Regions from separate parts of the Streptomyces sp. NPDC057010 genome, predicted to be linked through region 3. Evidence: riboswitches for the same ligand, from Rfam matches in the RefSeq annotation. Region 3 holds a riboswitch; each other region holds the start of a gene.
What was found. A riboswitch is a leader RNA that binds a small molecule or an ion and turns the genes downstream of it on or off. The one in region 3 is predicted to bind cyclic di-AMP.
Positions count from the first base shown of each region.

Region 1: it holds a riboswitch for cyclic di-AMP, as region 3 does, so the genes downstream of both, ACFTXQ_RS05600 (M23 family metallopeptidase) here and ACFTXQ_RS11150 (peptidoglycan DD-metalloendopeptidase family protein) in region 3, are expected to answer to the same signal.
Region 2: it holds a riboswitch for cyclic di-AMP, as region 3 does, so the genes downstream of both, ACFTXQ_RS29245 (transglycosylase family protein) here and ACFTXQ_RS11150 (peptidoglycan DD-metalloendopeptidase family protein) in region 3, are expected to answer to the same signal.

Region 1 is NZ_JBHUSC010000003.1:308,357-313,952, reverse strand. It holds gene ACFTXQ_RS05610 (M16 family metallopeptidase) at 1-637, shown strand, start outside; gene ACFTXQ_RS05605 (M16 family metallopeptidase) at 658-2,025, shown strand; cyclic di-AMP (ydaO/yuaA leader) riboswitch at 2,232-2,391, shown strand; gene ACFTXQ_RS05600 (M23 family metallopeptidase) at 2,404-3,207, shown strand; gene ACFTXQ_RS05595 (GntR family transcriptional regulator) at 3,399-4,082, shown strand; gene ACFTXQ_RS05590 (HPr family phosphocarrier protein) at 4,271-4,552, opposite strand; gene ACFTXQ_RS05585 (GNAT family N-acetyltransferase) at 4,737-5,596, shown strand, end outside.
Region 2 is NZ_JBHUSC010000048.1:26,905-32,500, reverse strand. It holds gene ACFTXQ_RS29255 (cytochrome P450) at 1-1,139, shown strand, start outside; gene ACFTXQ_RS29250 (transglycosylase family protein) at 1,243-2,328, shown strand; cyclic di-AMP (ydaO/yuaA leader) riboswitch at 2,605-2,777, shown strand; gene ACFTXQ_RS29245 (transglycosylase family protein) at 2,781-3,485, shown strand; gene eno (phosphopyruvate hydratase) at 3,737-5,023, shown strand; gene ACFTXQ_RS29235 (septum formation initiator family protein) at 5,117-5,596, shown strand, end outside.
Region 3 is NZ_JBHUSC010000008.1:20,706-26,301, reverse strand. It holds gene ACFTXQ_RS11160 (MBL fold metallo-hydrolase) at 1-630, opposite strand, end outside; gene ACFTXQ_RS11155 (SGNH/GDSL hydrolase family protein) at 739-1,524, opposite strand; gene ACFTXQ_RS11150 (peptidoglycan DD-metalloendopeptidase family protein) at 1,686-2,669, opposite strand; cyclic di-AMP (ydaO/yuaA leader) riboswitch at 2,674-2,849, opposite strand; gene ACFTXQ_RS11145 (tyrosine-protein phosphatase) at 3,159-3,977, shown strand; gene ACFTXQ_RS11140 (aspartate aminotransferase family protein) at 4,024-5,406, opposite strand; gene hpnH (adenosyl-hopene transferase HpnH) at 5,403-5,596, opposite strand, start outside.

The DNA.
Region 1 (5,596 bases), on a different contig from region 3:
CACGCTCCCCGAGATCATCGGGGCGGAGCTGCGCGAGGAGATCGTCGAGGAGGTCCCGGCGCGTGCGCTGATGGCCGCCTACCGGCTCCCGCACGACGGGACCCGCGAGTGCGACGCGGCGGACGTGGCGCTGACCGTCCTGGGCGGCGGAGATTCCTCGCGGCTCCACAACCGCCTGGTGCGCCGCGACCAGACGGCCGTCGCGGCCGGCTTCGGCATGCTGCGCCTGGCCGGGGCCCCCTCGCTGGGCTGGCTGGACGTGAAGACCTCGGGCGGGGTGGAGATCCCCGACATCGAGGCGGCCGTGGACGAGGAGCTCGCGCGGTTCGCCGCCGAGGGCCCCACCGCCGAGGAGATGGAGCGCGCGCAGGCACAGCTGGAGCGGGAGTGGCTGGACCGGCTGAGCACGGTCGCGGGCCGCGCCGACGAACTGTGCCGCTTCGCGGTCCTGTTCGGCGACCCGCAGCTGGCCCTGACGGCAGTCCAGCGCGTCCTCGACATCACCGCCGAGGAGGTGCAGGCCGTGGCCGCGGCCCGGCTGCGCCCGGACAACCGGGCGGTGCTCGTGTACGAGCCGATCGCGGCCGACGACAACACCTCCGAGAACGAAGACGAGACCGAAGGGGCGGAGCAGTGAGCGACACCGCAGCCGTCACGATGACCTTCCACCCGCGGCCGCAGGCCGGCGAGCCGCAGCCGTGGGCCTTCCCGGCCCCCGACCGCGGGGTCCTGCCCAACGGCCTGACCCTGCTGCGCTGCCACCGCCCCGGCCAGCAGGTCATCGCCGTCGAGGTCAACCTCGCCGCCCCGCTCGACGCGGAGCCCGCGGGCCTGGACGGCGTCGCCACGATCATGGCGCGCGCCCTGTCCGAGGGCACCGACAAGCACTCCGCCGAGGAGTTCGCGGCCGAGCTGGAGCGCTGCGGAGCCACCCTCGACGCGCACGCCGACCACCCGGGCATCCGGGTCTCCCTGGAGGTCCCCGCCTCCCGTCTGCACAAGGCGCTGGGCCTGCTCGCCGAGGCGCTGCGCGCCCCCGCCTTCGCCGACGCCGAGGTGGACCGGCTGGTGCGCAACCGGCTCGACGAGATCCCGCACGAGCTGGCGAGCCCGCAGCGCCGCGCGGCCAAGCAGCTCTCCAAGGAGCTCTTCCCGGCCTCCCTGCGGATGTCCCGCCCGCGCCAGGGCACCGAGGAGACGGTCTCCCGGATCGACTCCGCCGCCGTGCGCGCCTTCTACGAGGCCCACGTACGCCCCGCGACCGCCACCGCGGTGGTCGTCGGCGACCTGACCGGCATCGACCTGGACGCCGTACTGGCGGACACCCTGGGCACCTGGACGGGCAACTCCGCCGAGGCCCTGCCGGTGCCGCCGGTGACCGCCGACGACACCGGCCGCGTGGTCATCGTGGACCGCCCCGGCGCGGTCCAGACCCAGCTGCTGATCGGCCGGATCGGGGCCGACCGGCACGACCGGGTCTGGGCTGCCCAGGTGCTCGGCACCTACTGCCTGGGCGGCACCCTCACCTCCCGCCTGGACAAGGTGCTGCGCGAGGAGAAGGGCTACACCTACGGCGTGCGCGCCTTCGGGCAGGTCCTGCGCTCGACCGCCGACGGCAAGGGCGCCTCGATGCTCGCCATCAGCGGCTCGGTGGACACCCCGAACACCGGCCCGGCGCTCGACGACCTCTGGAAGGTGCTGCGCACCCTCGCGGAGGGCGGCCTGACCGACGCCGAACGGGACGTGGCGGTACAGAACCTGGTGGGCGTGGCCCCGTTGAAGTTCGAGACGGCGGCCTCGGTGGCCGGCACCCTGGCCGACCAGGTCGAGCAGGAGCTGCCCGACGACTACCAGGCGCAGTTGTACGCGCAGCTCGCCGCCACCGGGACGGTGGAGGCCACTTCGGCCGTCGTGGCCGCCTTCCCGGCGGACCGGCTGGTCACGGTCCTCGTGGGCGACGCCTCTCAGATCGAGGCACCGGTGCGGGCGCTGGGGATCGGTGACGTGAGCGTCGTCACCAACTGACGTTCGGCCGATGGCCAATTGGCGATCGGTGTGAGGGGTTCCGGCGGCTCGGCCGCCGGAACCCCTTTTGTCCGTTTCATGGTGTGGTTGCTCGTATGCGGTGTGGCGTACGCAACAAAAGGGCGCGTCTGTTTGGCGATTGACTGATGATCCGCCTAGCGTCGGCCCTGCTGTCCGTCAGTTGTACCCGCCGCACCCGCGGCACCGGGCAGCGATCGCCGAGTCCCCGTCAGGCGCGAGCCTGGGGAGCCGGGGACCCACATCAGTCCCTGGGGTGAATCGGACCGCCTCGCAAGAGGAGGCCCGTAGGAGACCTTCCTGCTCCGAACCCGTCAGCTAACCCGGTAGGCGAGAAGGAAGGAAAGGATCAGCCCCTTCATGGCGTTTGGCAGTCGTCCCGCCGGCTCCGGTAAGCACCGTGGTTCCAGCCGTCTGAGCCGCAAGACCGCCGGTTACGCCGGCATAGCCGCCCTCGCCACCACGGGCGTCGTCGGCTCCCTGGCCGGTCCGGCCTTCGCCGCGGACAGCGGCGACAACAACTCCGCCCAGGACAACGGGCTCGGTGCCGTCGTCGTCGCCGAGGACCTCGCGGGCGACCTCCAGGACCAGGCCGCCTCCCAGCAGCGCGCCGCCGAGCACGCCGCCGCCCAGGCGCAGGCCGAGGCCGACGCCAAGCAGCGGGCCGCCGAGGCCAAGCGCCTCGCCGAGGCCAAGGCGAAGGCCGAGCGCGAGGCCGCCGAGCGCGCCGCCCGCGAGGAGGAGCGCAAGCGCCTCAACACCTTCGTCGCCCCGGTCGACGGCTCGTACGTCAGCACGCAGTACCACGCGGGCGGCGGCATGTGGTCCTCCGGCAGCCACACCGGCATCGACTTCCACGCCGCCTCCGGCACCTCCGTCCACGCGGTGGGCGCCGGTACCGTCGTCGAGGCCGGCTGGGGTGGCGCGTACGGCAACAACGTCGTCATCAAGCACAACGACGGCACCTACACGCAGTACGGGCACATGTCCTCGCTGAGCGTCTCCGTCGGCCAGCAGGTGACCCCGGGCCAGCAGATCGGCCTGTCGGGTTCCACCGGCAACTCCAGCGGCCCGCACCTGCACTTCGAGGCCCGCACCGGCTCCCAGTACGGCTCGGACATCGACCCGCTCGCGTACCTGCGCTCGCACGGCGTCAGCCTCTGACCCGAAGGCGCCACCGCTCCACGGACGGTCCGAAGGCCCCGGCTCACCAAGCCGGGGCCTTCGCGTTGTCCGCGTGCAAATGTTTCGTATTTTCGACCGCTCTCGGAAATTATCGTGTGTTGCAATAGAGTCGCAGCACGCGCATGCGTGTCCAATGACTGTGCGAGTCGGAAATAGGCGGAGGTTCGGTCTTGCGTATTCCTGCGCACGCGGTATGCACGGCAATTCGCGACGACATCGTCTCCGGGGTCTTCGAGCCGGGCGGCAGACTCACCGAGGAGGTCCTGGCCCGGCGGTACGGGGTCTCGCGCGTCCCCGTCCGCGAGGCGCTGCGCACCCTGGAGTCCGAGGGGTTCGTGACCACGCGGCGCCATGCGGGCGCCTGCGTGGCCGAGCCGACCGAGCAGGAGGCCGCCGACCTGCTGGAGCTGCGGATGCTGCTGGAGCCCCTCGCCGCGGCCAGGGCGGCCCGGCGGCGCACCGAGGCCCACCTGAAGGTGTTGCGCGGACTGGTCAGGCTGGGCCAGGAGCGGGCCAGGAGGGGCCAGGGCGAGGACCTGCGCTCCCTGGGGGGCTGGTTCCACGAGACCCTCGCGCAGGCCTCCGGCAGCCCGGGGCTGATCGCGCTGCTCACGCAGATGCGGCACAAGGTGGCGTGGATGTACGTGGTGGAGGCGCCGGTGCGGCCCGTGGAGTCCTGGGCGGAGCACGGCGCGATCGTGGATGCGGTGGCGCGCGGCGACGCCGAGCGGGCCCGGACGCTGACCGCGGTCCACGCCGGCCGGGCGGCCGAAGCGCACCGGCCCCGGAGCCGGATCCGGCCCGCGGTGAGCACTTCGCAACCTGCCGTAAACATGTCGAGCGTCCGGCATTAACACGGGCCGTATACAAAGGATCGGTACTCGGCGTGAATTAGCCCCCGCCCGTGCCGTATTCCTGCGGGGCCGGATTTCGCGGACCGGAATTCCCGTGCTGCCCTTTTTTCATCGGGCCGGATATTGCGTCGCGGAAACAGCGAAGCCGTGGCCCCGGAACTCCGGGGCCACGGCTTCGCCGCGAAGGGTCAGACGGTCTCGGGGAGCTCCTCGAGACCCTCCTCGACCAGCTTCGCGAGACGGTCCAGCGCGGCCTCCGCGCCGTCGGCCTCGGACGCGAGGACGATCTCCTCGCCACCCTGGGCGCCCAGGCCCAGAACCGCCAGCATGGAGGCGGCGTTGACGGGGTCGCCGCCGGCCTTCGCGATGGTCACCGGGACGCCGGAAGCGGTCGTCGCACGGACGAAGATCGAGGCGGGACGAGCGTGCAGGCCCTCGGCCCAGCCGACGTTGACGCGGCGCTCTGCCATGGTGATGCCCTTCAGGTTCTTACGGTTGTCTAGACCAGTCTCTCACGACGCCCGGAATGCTCCGACCGACCTTCGGCCTGGATCCTCCGCCGTTCGACCTTCCCCAGCTTGCACTGATTTGCCCCAGCTTGCCTCATGCGCCGCGCAGGAGCTATTCAGCCAGTCATGGCCTTAAGATCACCGCATGACCACCGAGTCGGACCCCTCGTACCCGGCCCACTGGGAAGCGGACGTCGTCCTGCGCGACGGCGGCACCGCCCGGATCAGGCCCATCACCACCGCGGACGCCGGCCGGCTGGTCAGCTTCTACGAGCAGGTCTCCGACGAGTCGAAGTACTACCGCTTCTTCGCCCCGTACCCCCGGCTCTCCGACCGCGACGTGCACCGCTTCACGCACCACGACTACGTGGACCGGGTCGGCCTCGCCGCGACCATCGGCGGGGAGTTCATCGGCACCGTCCGCTACGACCGCATCGGCCCCGACGGCCGGCCCGCCACCGCCCCCGCCGACGAGGCCGAGGTCGCCTTCCTCGTCCAGGACGCCCACCAGGGCCGCGGGGTCGCCTCCGCGCTCCTCGAACACATCGGCGCGGTGGCCCGGGAACGCGGCATCCGCCGGTTCGCCGCCGAGGTGCTGCCCGCCAACACCAAGATGATCAAGGTGTTCACGGACGCCGGCTACGAGCAGAAGCGCAGCTTCGAGGACGGCTCCGTCCACCTCACCCTCGACCTGGAGCCCACCGCCGAGTCCCTCGCCGTCCAGCGCGCCCGCGAACAGCGCGCCGAGGCCCGCTCGGTGCAGCGGCTGCTGGCCCCCGGCTCGGTCGCGGTGATCGGCGTCAGCCGCTCCCTCGCGGGTGTGGGCGCGGCCGCCCTGCGCAACCTGCGCGACAGCGGCTTCCACGGCCACCTCTACGCCGTCAACGAGGCCACCACCCGCGATCTGCTCGACGGCGTACGGGCCTACCCCACCATCGGCGCCATCGGGGCCCCCGTCGACCTCGCCGTGATCGCCGTCCCCGCCGACCGCGTCCCCGAGGCGGT
Region 2 (5,596 bases), on a different contig from region 3:
AGCTCCCCAGCGGGGTCGAGGCCTGGCTGGTGACCCGGTACGCCGACGCCCGCCAGGCCCTCGCCGACCAGCGGCTCAGCAAGAATCCGGCGCACCACGCGGAGCCCGCCCACGCCAAGGGCAAGACGGGCATTCCGGGCGAGCGCAAGGCGGAGCTGATGACGCACCTGCTGAACATCGACCCGCCGGACCACACCCGGCTGCGGCGCCTGGTGTCGAAGGCGTTCACCCCGCGCAGGGTCGCCGAGTTCACCCCGCGGGTGCAGGCGCTCACCGACCACCTCATCGGGCAGTTCCAGGAGAAGGGGGAGGCGGACCTCATCCACGAGTTCGCCTTCCCGCTCCCCATCTACGCCATCTGCGAGATGCTCGGCGTACCGCGCGAGGACCAGGACGACTTCCGCGACTGGGCCGGGATGATGATCCGGCACGGCGGCGGTCCGCGCGGCGGAGTGGCCCGCTCGGTCAAGCAGATGCGCACCTACCTCGGCGAGCTCATCCACCGCAAAAGGGATGATCTGGGCGACGACCTGATCTCCGACCTGATCCGGGCGAGCGACCACGGAGACCACCTGACGGAGGGTGAGGCCACCGCCATGGCCTTCATCCTGCTCTTCGCCGGCTTCGAAACCACGGTCAATTTGATCGGTAATGGGCTGCATGCCCTGTTCATGAACCCGGATCAGCGCGAGCGCCTCCAGCTCTCGCTCGCCGCCGGTCAGAGCGCGCTGCTGGAGACCGGGATCGAGGAGCTGCTGCGCTACGACGGCCCCGTGGAGCTGGCCACCTGGCGGTTCGCCACCGAGCCGCTGACCCTCGGCGGGCAGCCGATCGCGGCCGGGGACCCGGTCCTGGTCGTCCTCGCGGCAGCCGACCGCGACCCGGCCCGGTTCGCCGATCCGGACACCCTCGACCTCGGGCGCACCGACAACCAGCACCTCGGATACGGGCACGGGATCCACTACTGCCTGGGCGCTCCGCTCGCACGACTTGAAGGACAGACGGCGCTTGCGACTTTGCTCACGCGTCTGCCGGATCTGGAACTCGCCGTTCCGCCGGAAGACCTGCGCTGGCGCGGCGGACTGATCATGCGTGGCCTGCGCACTCTCCCTGTGCGCTTCACACCCCGAAACATCTGAGCGCCGCCTGACCGGAAGTCAGTTCCCTGCCGAACTTGTGACATGCGTTCGAAGGCCGCTAGGTTCTGCCGTTACCCCGCCGTTATGCGAAAGGTGCAGCCTCATGCTTCCCGGGAACGGCCGCCACAGACGCCCCCGCCAGATCCCCGCGATCGTCGTCACCGCCGGAGTCACCGGCTCCGCGCTGGCCCTGCCGCTGCTCGCCGCCACAAGCGCGAGCGCGGCGGACACCTCGACGTGGGACAAGGTCGCCGAATGCGAGAGCGGCGGCACGTGGACCGCCAACTCCGGCAGCGGATCGTACGGCGGACTCCAGTTCACGCAGGAGGAGTGGCAGGCCGCCGGCGGGCTCGACTTCGCCAAGCGCGCCGACCTCGCGAGCCGGTCGCAGCAGATAGCCGTCGCCGAGCGCGTACTCGCTTCGCAGGGAACGCAGGCGTGGTCGCTGTGCGCGGCATCGGCCGGGCTGGACCAGCAGAGCCCCGCGGCCGCGGTGGACCCCGGCCTGCCGGGCGGCTCCCACTCCGTCACCCCCTCGCCCTCCCGTCCCGACGACGGCGTGCCCGTCACCGGACACGGCAAGCCGTCCACGGACTACGGGCAGCCGACCCCGGGCCCGTCCGAGAGCCCCTCCTTCGTGGTTCCCGACGGCCCCCTCGGCCCCTCGCTCGGACTGCCCGTCATGCCGTCGCCGGACGACCTCACCACGGACCCGACGCTTCCGGTGACCCCCGCGGACCCGACCGCCCCGACCACCCCGACCGTCCCCACCGTCCCGCCCGTCACCCCCGCCGACCCGACGGCCCCGGTGACCACGGATCCGGTGGACCCCACCGCCCCGCCGCTCACCCCGGCCGACCCGACGGCGCCCGCGACGCCCGGCGTCACGCCCGGCCCGACGGCCCCCGGCGCCTCCGCCGAACCCACCTCCCCCGCCGCCCCGTCGGCCACCCCGGCCGAGGGCACGGGCAAGCACCGCGGAGCACCCGCCGCCGAGGCGCCGGCCGTCTCTGATGCCCCGTCGGAGCCCAAGTACACGGTGCAGGAGGGCGACAGCCTCGCCGCCATCGCGGATGCCAAGGGGGTCAAGGGCGGCTGGAGCGCGCTGTACCAGGCCAACGAGCAGGTCATCGGCCAGGACGCCAACCTGATCAAGCCCGGCCAGAACCTGGATCTAACCGCAAAATAAGGGCACTTCGGGCATCCGGAAAGACTTGATTGTCCGTTTTCTGTAAGTGAGACATGTGTCTCTTCCGGTCAACTGGCGTGTCACCCCTCGGGGATTCTGCAAACCCTGTCCTCACCTGCGCAAACGTGCGTAAGTGGAACGCAAGTAGGGGCCGTTTCCCCCCGATGTCGCTTGTTGAACATCGGGGGGAGGCCTGTCTACCTTCTGAATCGCCCGCCACCGCGGGCTCCTTCGACCGCATCGCCGAATCCTGCCGGCGGACGGGGGGAACAGTCGTCGCGTCAAGCGCCGAAGGCAGGAGCGGGGGAACCAAGGTAGGCGCCGGGAGCGGCCGTTGAGAGACGGTCACGCCACCGGCTAGGGGTTAAGCCGTGCGCTAGGTCGCACGACCGGGCAACTCATCCGCCCGAACCCGACAGCTCACCTCGTAGGCGTCGGTGAGGAGAAACCTCATGCTGCTTTCCGGCAAGGGCAAGCACCGCCGCGCCTCCAAGGCGACCCGCATCGTCACGCTCGCCGGTGTCGCCGGTGTGGCCGTCGCCGCGCCCCTGATGGCCGCGAGCTCCGCCTCGGCCGCCACGGCGGGCGAGTGGGACCGCGTCGCGCAGTGCGAGTCCGGTGGCAACTGGGCCATCAACACCGGCAACGGCTACTACGGCGGCCTGCAGTTCTCGGCCTCGACGTGGGCCGCGTACGGCGGCAAGGCGTACGCCCCGCAGGCCAACCAGGCTTCCAAGTCCCAGCAGATAGCCATCGCCGAGAAGGTCCTCAAGGGCCAGGGCAAGGGTGCCTGGCCGTCCTGCGGCGTCGGCCTGTCCAACTCCTCGTACGGCGGCGGCGCTCCCGAGGCCCCCTCCAAGCCGAAGACCGAGCCGAAGAAGACGGAGCAGAAGGCCGCTCCGAAGAAGACCGAGCAGAAGGCCGCGCCGAAGAAGGAGACCCAGCGCTCCGAGGCCGCCCCGACCACCCGCTCCGAGCGCGCCGAGGCCCCCAAGACCGGCAACGGCTCCTACGAGGTCAAGCCCGGCGACACCCTGGGCGCCATCGCCGACGCCAACGGCGTCAAGGGCGGCTGGGAGAAGCTCTTCGAGCTGAACAAGGACATCGTCTCCGACGCCGACCTGATCTTCCCCGGTCAGAAGCTGAAGCTCAGCTGAACACTGCGGCAATAGCCGCGCTCCCCACCGCCCGGCGCGTCTCCCCCCACGCGCCGGGCGGCGGCGTTTTGCCCGGTGGATACCCGACGATCAAGAGTCGTATGTCCTGGAAGCAAGGTATTCGGCCCCTTTTTCGTCCCAGGACGCGGGCGGTCGGCTGGCCGAGTGCCCGGAGCCGGTTAGGCTCTAGTCGGCGAGGCCATCCCACGGCCTGACGCCACCGCACACCCAGCGTCACATCCCAGAAGGAGATGCTCGTGCCGTCCATCGACGTCGTCGTAGCCCGGGAAATCCTGGACTCCCGAGGCAACCCCACGGTCGAGGTCGAGGTGGGCCTCGACGATGGCAGCACCGGCCGTGCTGCAGTTCCGTCCGGCGCCTCCACCGGTGCATTCGAGGCCATCGAGCTCCGTGACGGTGACCCCAACCGTTACATGGGCAAGGGTGTCGAGAAGGCCGTCCTCGCCGTCATCGAGCAGATCGGGCCGGAGCTCGTCGGCTACGACGCCACCGAGCAGCGCCTGATCGACCAGGCCATGTTCGACCTGGACGCCACCGACAACAAGGGCTCGCTCGGCGCCAACGCCATCCTCGGCGTCTCCCTCGCCGTCGCGCACGCCGCGTCCGAGGCCTCCGACCTCCCCCTCTTCCGCTACCTCGGCGGCCCGAACGCGCACCTGCTGCCCGTTCCGATGATGAACATCCTCAACGGTGGGTCGCACGCCGACTCCAACGTCGACATCCAGGAGTTCATGATCGCCCCGATCGGCGCGGAGTCCTTCTCCGAGGCGCTGCGCTGGGGTGCCGAGGTCTACCACACCCTCAAGAAGGTCCTGCACACCAAGGGCCTCTCCACCGGCCTGGGCGACGAGGGCGGCTTCGCCCCGAACCTGGAGTCCAACCGCGCCGCGCTCGACCTCATCGTCGAGGCCATCAAGCAGGCCGGCTACACCCCGGGCAAGGACATCGCGCTCGCGCTCGACGTCGCCGCGTCCGAGTTCTACAAGGACGGCAAGTACGAGTTCGAGGGCCAGTCCCGCTCGGCCGCCGAGATGACCGACTACTACGCCGAGCTCGTCGAGGCGTACCCGCTGGTCTCCATCGAGGACCCGCTGTTCGAGGACGACTGGGCCGGCTGGAAGACCGTCACCGACAAGCTGGGCTCCAAGGTCCAGATCGTCGGCGACGACCTCTTCGTCACCAACCCGGAGCGCCTGGCCCGCGGCATCGAGGAGGGCTCCGCGAACGCCCTGCTCGTGAAGGTGAACCAGATCGGTTCGCTGACCGAGACCCTCGACGCCGTCGAGATGGCCCAGCGCAACGGCTTCAAGTGCATGATGTCGCACCGTTCCGGTGAGACCGAGGACGTCACCATCGCCGACCTCGCCGTCGCCGTGAACTGCGGTCAGATCAAGACCGGCGCCCCGGCCCGCTCGGACCGCGTCGCCAAGTACAACCAGCTGCTGCGCATCGAGGAGATCCTCGACGACGCCGCCGTGTACGCGGGCCGCAGCGCCTTCCCGCGCTTCAAGGGCTGAGCCTTCGCCTAGCCTCCCTGCGTCCCCGCACTCGGTCCCGTACCGTGTGCGGGGACGTAGTGCGTAGTGCGTACAACAGGGGAGGCGGGATCAATGGCCGGGAACCGGGATCGGTTCTCCACCTTCTCGACCGCGACCAGGCTCAAGCAGCTCGGTGAGCGGACCGCCGCCCACGTCTACCGCTCGCAGTCGCGCCGCCAGGTCCGCCGCAGCCGGCTCACCGGCCGCGCCGCGCTCCTGGTGCTCGTGCTCTGTACGCTGGTCGTCGCCCTCGCGTATCCGATGCGCCAGTACGTGTCCCAGCGCTCGGAGATCGCGGAGCAGCAGCGGGCGGCCGCGGCCGCGCGGGACCGCCTTGAGCGGCTGCGCGACGAGAAGGCCCGCTGGCAGGACAACGCCTACGCCGAGCAGCAGGCGCGCAAACACCTGCACTTCCTCCGCCCGGGGGAGACCGGCTACATCATGACCGACCCCGGCGCGCAGGGCCCCGAGCGGCACCGGACCGGCCAGGCCGGCTCCGACCGCCCGTGGTACTCCAACGTCTGGGACGGCGTCGACAAGGCCGACCGCCCG
Region 3 (5,596 bases):
GCCGGCGACCTTGGTGCTCTCGTTCCAGTCCAGCTCGCGCAGCCGGTCGAAGGAGACTCCCCAGCGCTCCAGGTGCGCGCCGACCCCGAGCGGGACGGCGAAGACCGTGTCCGTACCGGCCAGGTCCTTGATCGTGGGGAGGTCGAGGTGGTCGTAATGGTCGTGGGAGATGACCACGACGTCGACCTTCCCGAGGGAGGCGAGGGGTACCGGTACGGGGTGCAGGCGCTTGGGGCCGGCGAAGGGGAAGGGGGAGCAGCGCTCGCCCCACACCGGGTCGAAGAGCACCCGGCGCCCGTCGATCTCGGCGAGCACGCTGGAGTGGCCCATCCAGGTCAGCCGCAGTCCGCTCGCGGGCGGCTTCGCCAGCTCCGCGAGGGTGGTCGGGTACACGGGGATGGGGGCGCCGGGGCTGCGCCGGAGGCGCTGCTCCTTGTGGAAGTAGATCTTGGCGAACTCCTTCATGGACCCGGAGGGACGGGTCCGGGCGCCGACCGGGTTCTGGAAGACGCCGTCGGCGAAGTTCGGCGAGCGGTGGATCCGCTCCAGGCGGGCGCCGGACGGGTCCGCGCCGAAGGCTTCGGGCCGCAGGGCGCGCAGCCGAGGACGCAGGGGACTGGAGCCGGTCAAGGCGCCTCCTGGGAGGAAGGGTCGGGACGGTCGTCGGTCTACGACCATCCCAACGCACACCTGCCCCGAAGGATTCCGCTTGCGGCCCCCGCTCCCCTCCCGTCCCGCCTAGAGCGGGAGCAGGTCCGGCCGCTTCGCCTCGACGTGGTCCCCGGAGGACTCCCCGCGCAGGCGCCGGCCGATCCACGGCACCAGGTGCTCGCGCGCCCACTGGATGTTGTCCCGGGTCACGTCCACCGAGCCGCGGGCCGGCAGCGGCGGCCACGGCTGGTCGGGGTCCGTGGGCACCTCCAGCCCGAGCACCTGCGCGGCGCGCAGCGCGACCCGCGTGTGCCCCTCGGGCGACAGGTGCAGCCGGTCCGCGTCCCAGGCCCGCCGGTCCTGTACGGACTTCAGCGACCAGAGGTCGAGCACCGGGCAGTCGTAGCGGTCGGCGATGGCGCGGACGTGCGCGCTGTACGTCGCCACCTTGCCCCGCAGGTGCTTGAGGACGGGCACGCCCCGGGTATCGAAGCCGGTGGTGATCATGACCTGGCCGACGGCCCCGGTGAGGTCGGCGACGGCGGCTTCGAACCGCTCCGCGACGTCGTCGGGGTCGCTGCCGGGCCGGATGATGTCGTTGCCGCCCGCGCAGAAGCTCACGAGGTCAGGGGCGAGCTCCTTGGCCCGCGGGACCTGTTCGGCCACGATCTGGTCGAGGAGCCGGCCGCGCACGGCCAGGTTCGCATAGCGGAAGTCGTGCTCTTCGCGCTGATCGGCCAGGAGCACGGCGAGCCGGTCCGCCCAGCCGAGATAGGAGTCCCCCGGCCCCGGGTCCCCCACGCCCTCGGTGAAGCTGTCCCCGATCGCCGCGTACGAGCCGATGGTCTTGAGTGTCGTCGTCGTCGCTGCCACGACGCCATCCTTCACTCCCGTAACCAACCTACGCCAACGTAATGAGGGGTTGACGGACCGTGATCTATACCACCCGGGGGATAAGGAATAAGTACACGTGAGGCCGGGACCCCCCTCGGGTCCCGGCCTGACGTGTGTCCCTGCTCCGACGGCGGGTGCCGTCAGATGGTGACGCCCTTGGAGCGGAGGTAGGCGATCGGGTCGATGTCCGAGCCGTAGGACGGGCCCGTGCGGATCTCGAAGTGCAGGTGCGGGCCGGTGGAGTTGCCCGTGGAGCCGGAGAGGCCGATGGTCTGGCCGCCGGTGACGCTCTGGCCCACCGAGACGGAGAGCTGGGACAGGTGGCCGTACTGCGAGTACTTGCCGTCCGCGTGGCGGATGACGACCTCGTTGCCGTAGGCGCCGCCCCATCCGGCGGAGACGACGGTGCCCGCGCCGACGGCCTTGACGGTGGTGCCGGAGCTCGCGATGAAGTCGACGCCGGTGTGGTAACCGCTGGACCACATGGCACCGGGGGTCTTGTACTGGGTGGAGATCCCGCCGCCCACCGGGGCCACGAAGCCCGCGGCGCTCGGGGCCTTCGCGCCGGTGGAGGTGCCGGTGCTCTTCGGCTTCTGGGCCTGCTTGGGCTGCGGGGCGGGGACGGGCGCGTCCTGCTCCTCGCCGGAGGCCTCGTCGGTGGAGGCCTCGGCCGGGTCGTCGGCCGGGGCGTCCGCCGGGGCCTCGGCCGGGGCGGGGGCCTCGGCCGGGGCGGAGTCGCCCTTCGCGCCGAGCGTCAGCTTCAGGCCGGGGTGGATGAGGGAGGGGTTGCTGCCGACGGCCTCGCGGTTGTCGGCGTACAGCCGCTCCCAGCCGCCCGACAGGTGGCGCTCCGCGGCGATCTTGGAGAGGTAGTCGCCCGGGACGACCGTGTACACGGTCGGCGCGGCCTGGAGCGCGGCCGGGACCTGCGGGGCGGCGGCCGGAGCGACGGCGGGGGCCACCGCGGGAGCCGAGACCGGGGCGGCGGCCGGGGCGCCGGCCGCGTGGGCGCCGGCGGCGCCCATGAGCGGCAGCGCGAGGGCCGCGCCACCCGTGCCGGCCGCGGCGAAACCGCGGGATATCGAAAGCGACTTGGGGCGGCGGTGCTTACCCTTTGCAGGCATGGCGAATTCCTCTCCGGCGCCTGCGAGGTGAGCTGTCGGGTTCGGACTGGAGATGTCCGGCCGGCCATGTGCGGAACATGTACGGCTTCACCCCGAGCCGTCCCGGAATCAAAGATCCGGACCGGCGGCCTACCTGGTTCCCCCGCTCCTGCCGCGCGCGTGAATAGTCGGGTGCGGTTCCCGGGCGGCGGCAGGATTCGGCGGTCCACCCGGATCGATCGCGAAGGTAATCGAGTTCGGCCGCACCTAACAAGCCATGAATTTCCTGACGGATTCCCAGGGATGAGGGATCAATGGAATTCCGGTCACCCTCCGTCCATTCCCCACCGCCAACAGCCGCCCCGGCCGGGCCTTTCCGTTTTAGCGATCAGGCACTCACGGTCACCGTATGATCTGGCTCACGGGGAGGCGCCCGATCTCGCCTCCGCTCATGGCAAGTTGGCGCCAAGTAGTGTAATTCGGACACCTACGACGAAGCGGAGGAGTTCCTTGACCCAGCAGATACCCCCGGCCCCGCCGGCGCGCCCGCAGTCCGAGCCGGAATTGACCGGAGTGCGCAATTTCCGTGATGTGGGCGGATTGCCGACATCCGACGGACGAAGGGTCAGGTCGGGACGACTGTTCCGAAGCGGACATCTGGCACATGCCACCGAAATCGATGCAGAATTCCTCGGTTCGCTCGGCCTGCACACGGTCTTCGACTTCCGCAACGCGGCCGACCACGCCCTGGAGGGGCCGGACGTCGCGCTCCCCGGCGTGCGCAACGTCAACATCCCGCTGTCGGATCCGGCCGACGGCCGGGAGTTCTGGAAGATGGTCCGCGACGGCGACCTCGACCAGCTCCGCTCGATCCTCGGCGACGGCAAGGGCGTGGCCCGGATGTCGAACTCGTACCGCGGGATCATCAGGCACCGCACCGCCGAGCACAGCCGGGTGGTGCACTCCCTCGCCGAGGACAGCGTCCCGGCCCTCCTGCACTGCGCGGCCGGCAAGGACCGGGCGGGCCTGTCGATCGCCGTCACCCTGCTCGCGCTCGGCGTCCCGCGCGAGGCGATCGTCGCGGACTACCTGGAGTCCAACGCCCCGCACAACCGCTACCGGGTCCGCCGCAGCAGCGAGTCGGCCGAGGCCCGCTCCCCCGAGGTGATGGAGCTGCTCGCGCCGCTCTTCGACGCCCGCGCCGAGTACCTGGTCGCGGCCTTCGACACCATCGAGGAGGTCTGGGGCGGCGTGGACGGCTACCTGTCGCAGGGCCTCGGGCTCGCCCCCGAGACCCTGGACCGCCTCCGCGGGCGGCTGCTCGACTGAGGTCCGGGCCGGAGGGGTGCCCGCGGAGCACCCCTCCGGCAGGCCGTCACCGGTTGCCGACGGCCTGCTTCACCAGCGTCCTGCCGAAGTCCCACATCAGCCCCGACCCGCCGTGCGCCTCGTCCATGACCTCGCGGAAGGCGCCGACGAACCGGTCGACGTCCCGCTCGTCCACGATCAGCGGCGGAATGAGCTTGATGACCTCCAGGTGGTCCCCGGACACCTGGGTCAGGATCCGGTGCTTCTGCAGCAGCGGCACCACGACCATCTGGGCGAAGAGCCCCTTGCGGGCCGCCTGGAGCACGGTCCACCGGCTGCGCAGCCCCAGCGAGGACGGCCGGCCGAACTCGATGCCGATCATCAGTCCGCGCCCCCGCACCTCGTGCAGCAGCTCGTACTCGTCCACCAGGGCCGCGAGCCGCCCGCGCAGCAGGTCACCCATGGCCCGGGCGTTGGCCACGACCTCCTCGTCCTCCATCACCGACAGCACCGCCAGCCCGGCCGCCATCGCCTGCGCGTTGGAGCCGAAGCTCGCGGAGTGCACGAGCACCCGGTCCATGGACGAGTAGACCTTCTTGAAGATCCAGTCCTTGCCCAGGGTCGCGCCGACCGGCACGTACCCGCCCGAGAGGGCCTTGGCCACGCACACCAGGTCCGGCTCCACGCCCGGCTCGTGCTGGTACGCGTAGAAGTCGCCGGTACGTCCGAGGCCGGTCTGCACCTCGTCCGCGATCAGCAGCGCCTTGTGGCGGCGCAGCAGCTCCTGCGCCGCGGGCAGGAAGCCGGGTGGGGCGGCCTGGACCCCCTTGCCCTGGATCGGCTCGACGACGAAGGCGGCCACGTCCCCGCGCCCCAGTTCGCGCTCCAGGGCGGCCAGGTCGCCGAGCGCGATCTTCGTGTCGGGGAGCAGGGGCGCGAAACCGTCCCGGAAGCCGCCCTCCCCGTTGACCGACAGGGAGCCCGTGGTGAGCCCGTGGAAGGCGTGGTCGCAGTAGAGGATCCTGGGCCGCCCGGTGGCGTACCGGGCGAACTTCAGGGCCGTCTCCACCGCCTCGGTGCCGCTGTTGCCGAAGAAGACCCGGTCCAGGTGCGGGCTGTGGGAGAGCAGCTTCTCGGCCAGCAGCCCGGGCAGCGGCTGGCAGTCGAAGCGGGTGAGGTCGGCGAGCTGGGCGTCCAGGACGTCGTGCAGGGCGCGGCGGACCACCGGGTGGTGCCGTCCCAGGCCCATCACTCCGAAACCGGCGAGCATGTCGAGGTAGTCGTTGCCCTCGGCGTCCCAGAAGTGGGCTCCCTCGGCTCGTTCGTAGACCTTGTCGAAGCCGATGGTGTGCAGCATCCGGGGCAGCTGGTGGTTGAGGTGGCGGCCGTGCAGCTCGTACCGTTCCCCGCCCCGCTCGTCCAGCAGGGCGCGCAGGTCGAAGCCGGTCACTGCTTCTCCCGGTTCCCCGAGACCGTCTCCCGGGCCGCGCGCAGGGATTCCTTCAGGGAACCCATGGTGGCGAGGACGGCGGTGGGTTCGTAGCCGCAGTGCGCCATGCAGTTCGCGCAGCGCGGGTCCTTGCCCCGGCCGTACTTGCTCCAGTCGGTGTCGTTGATCAGTTCCCGGTAGGTGGGGACGT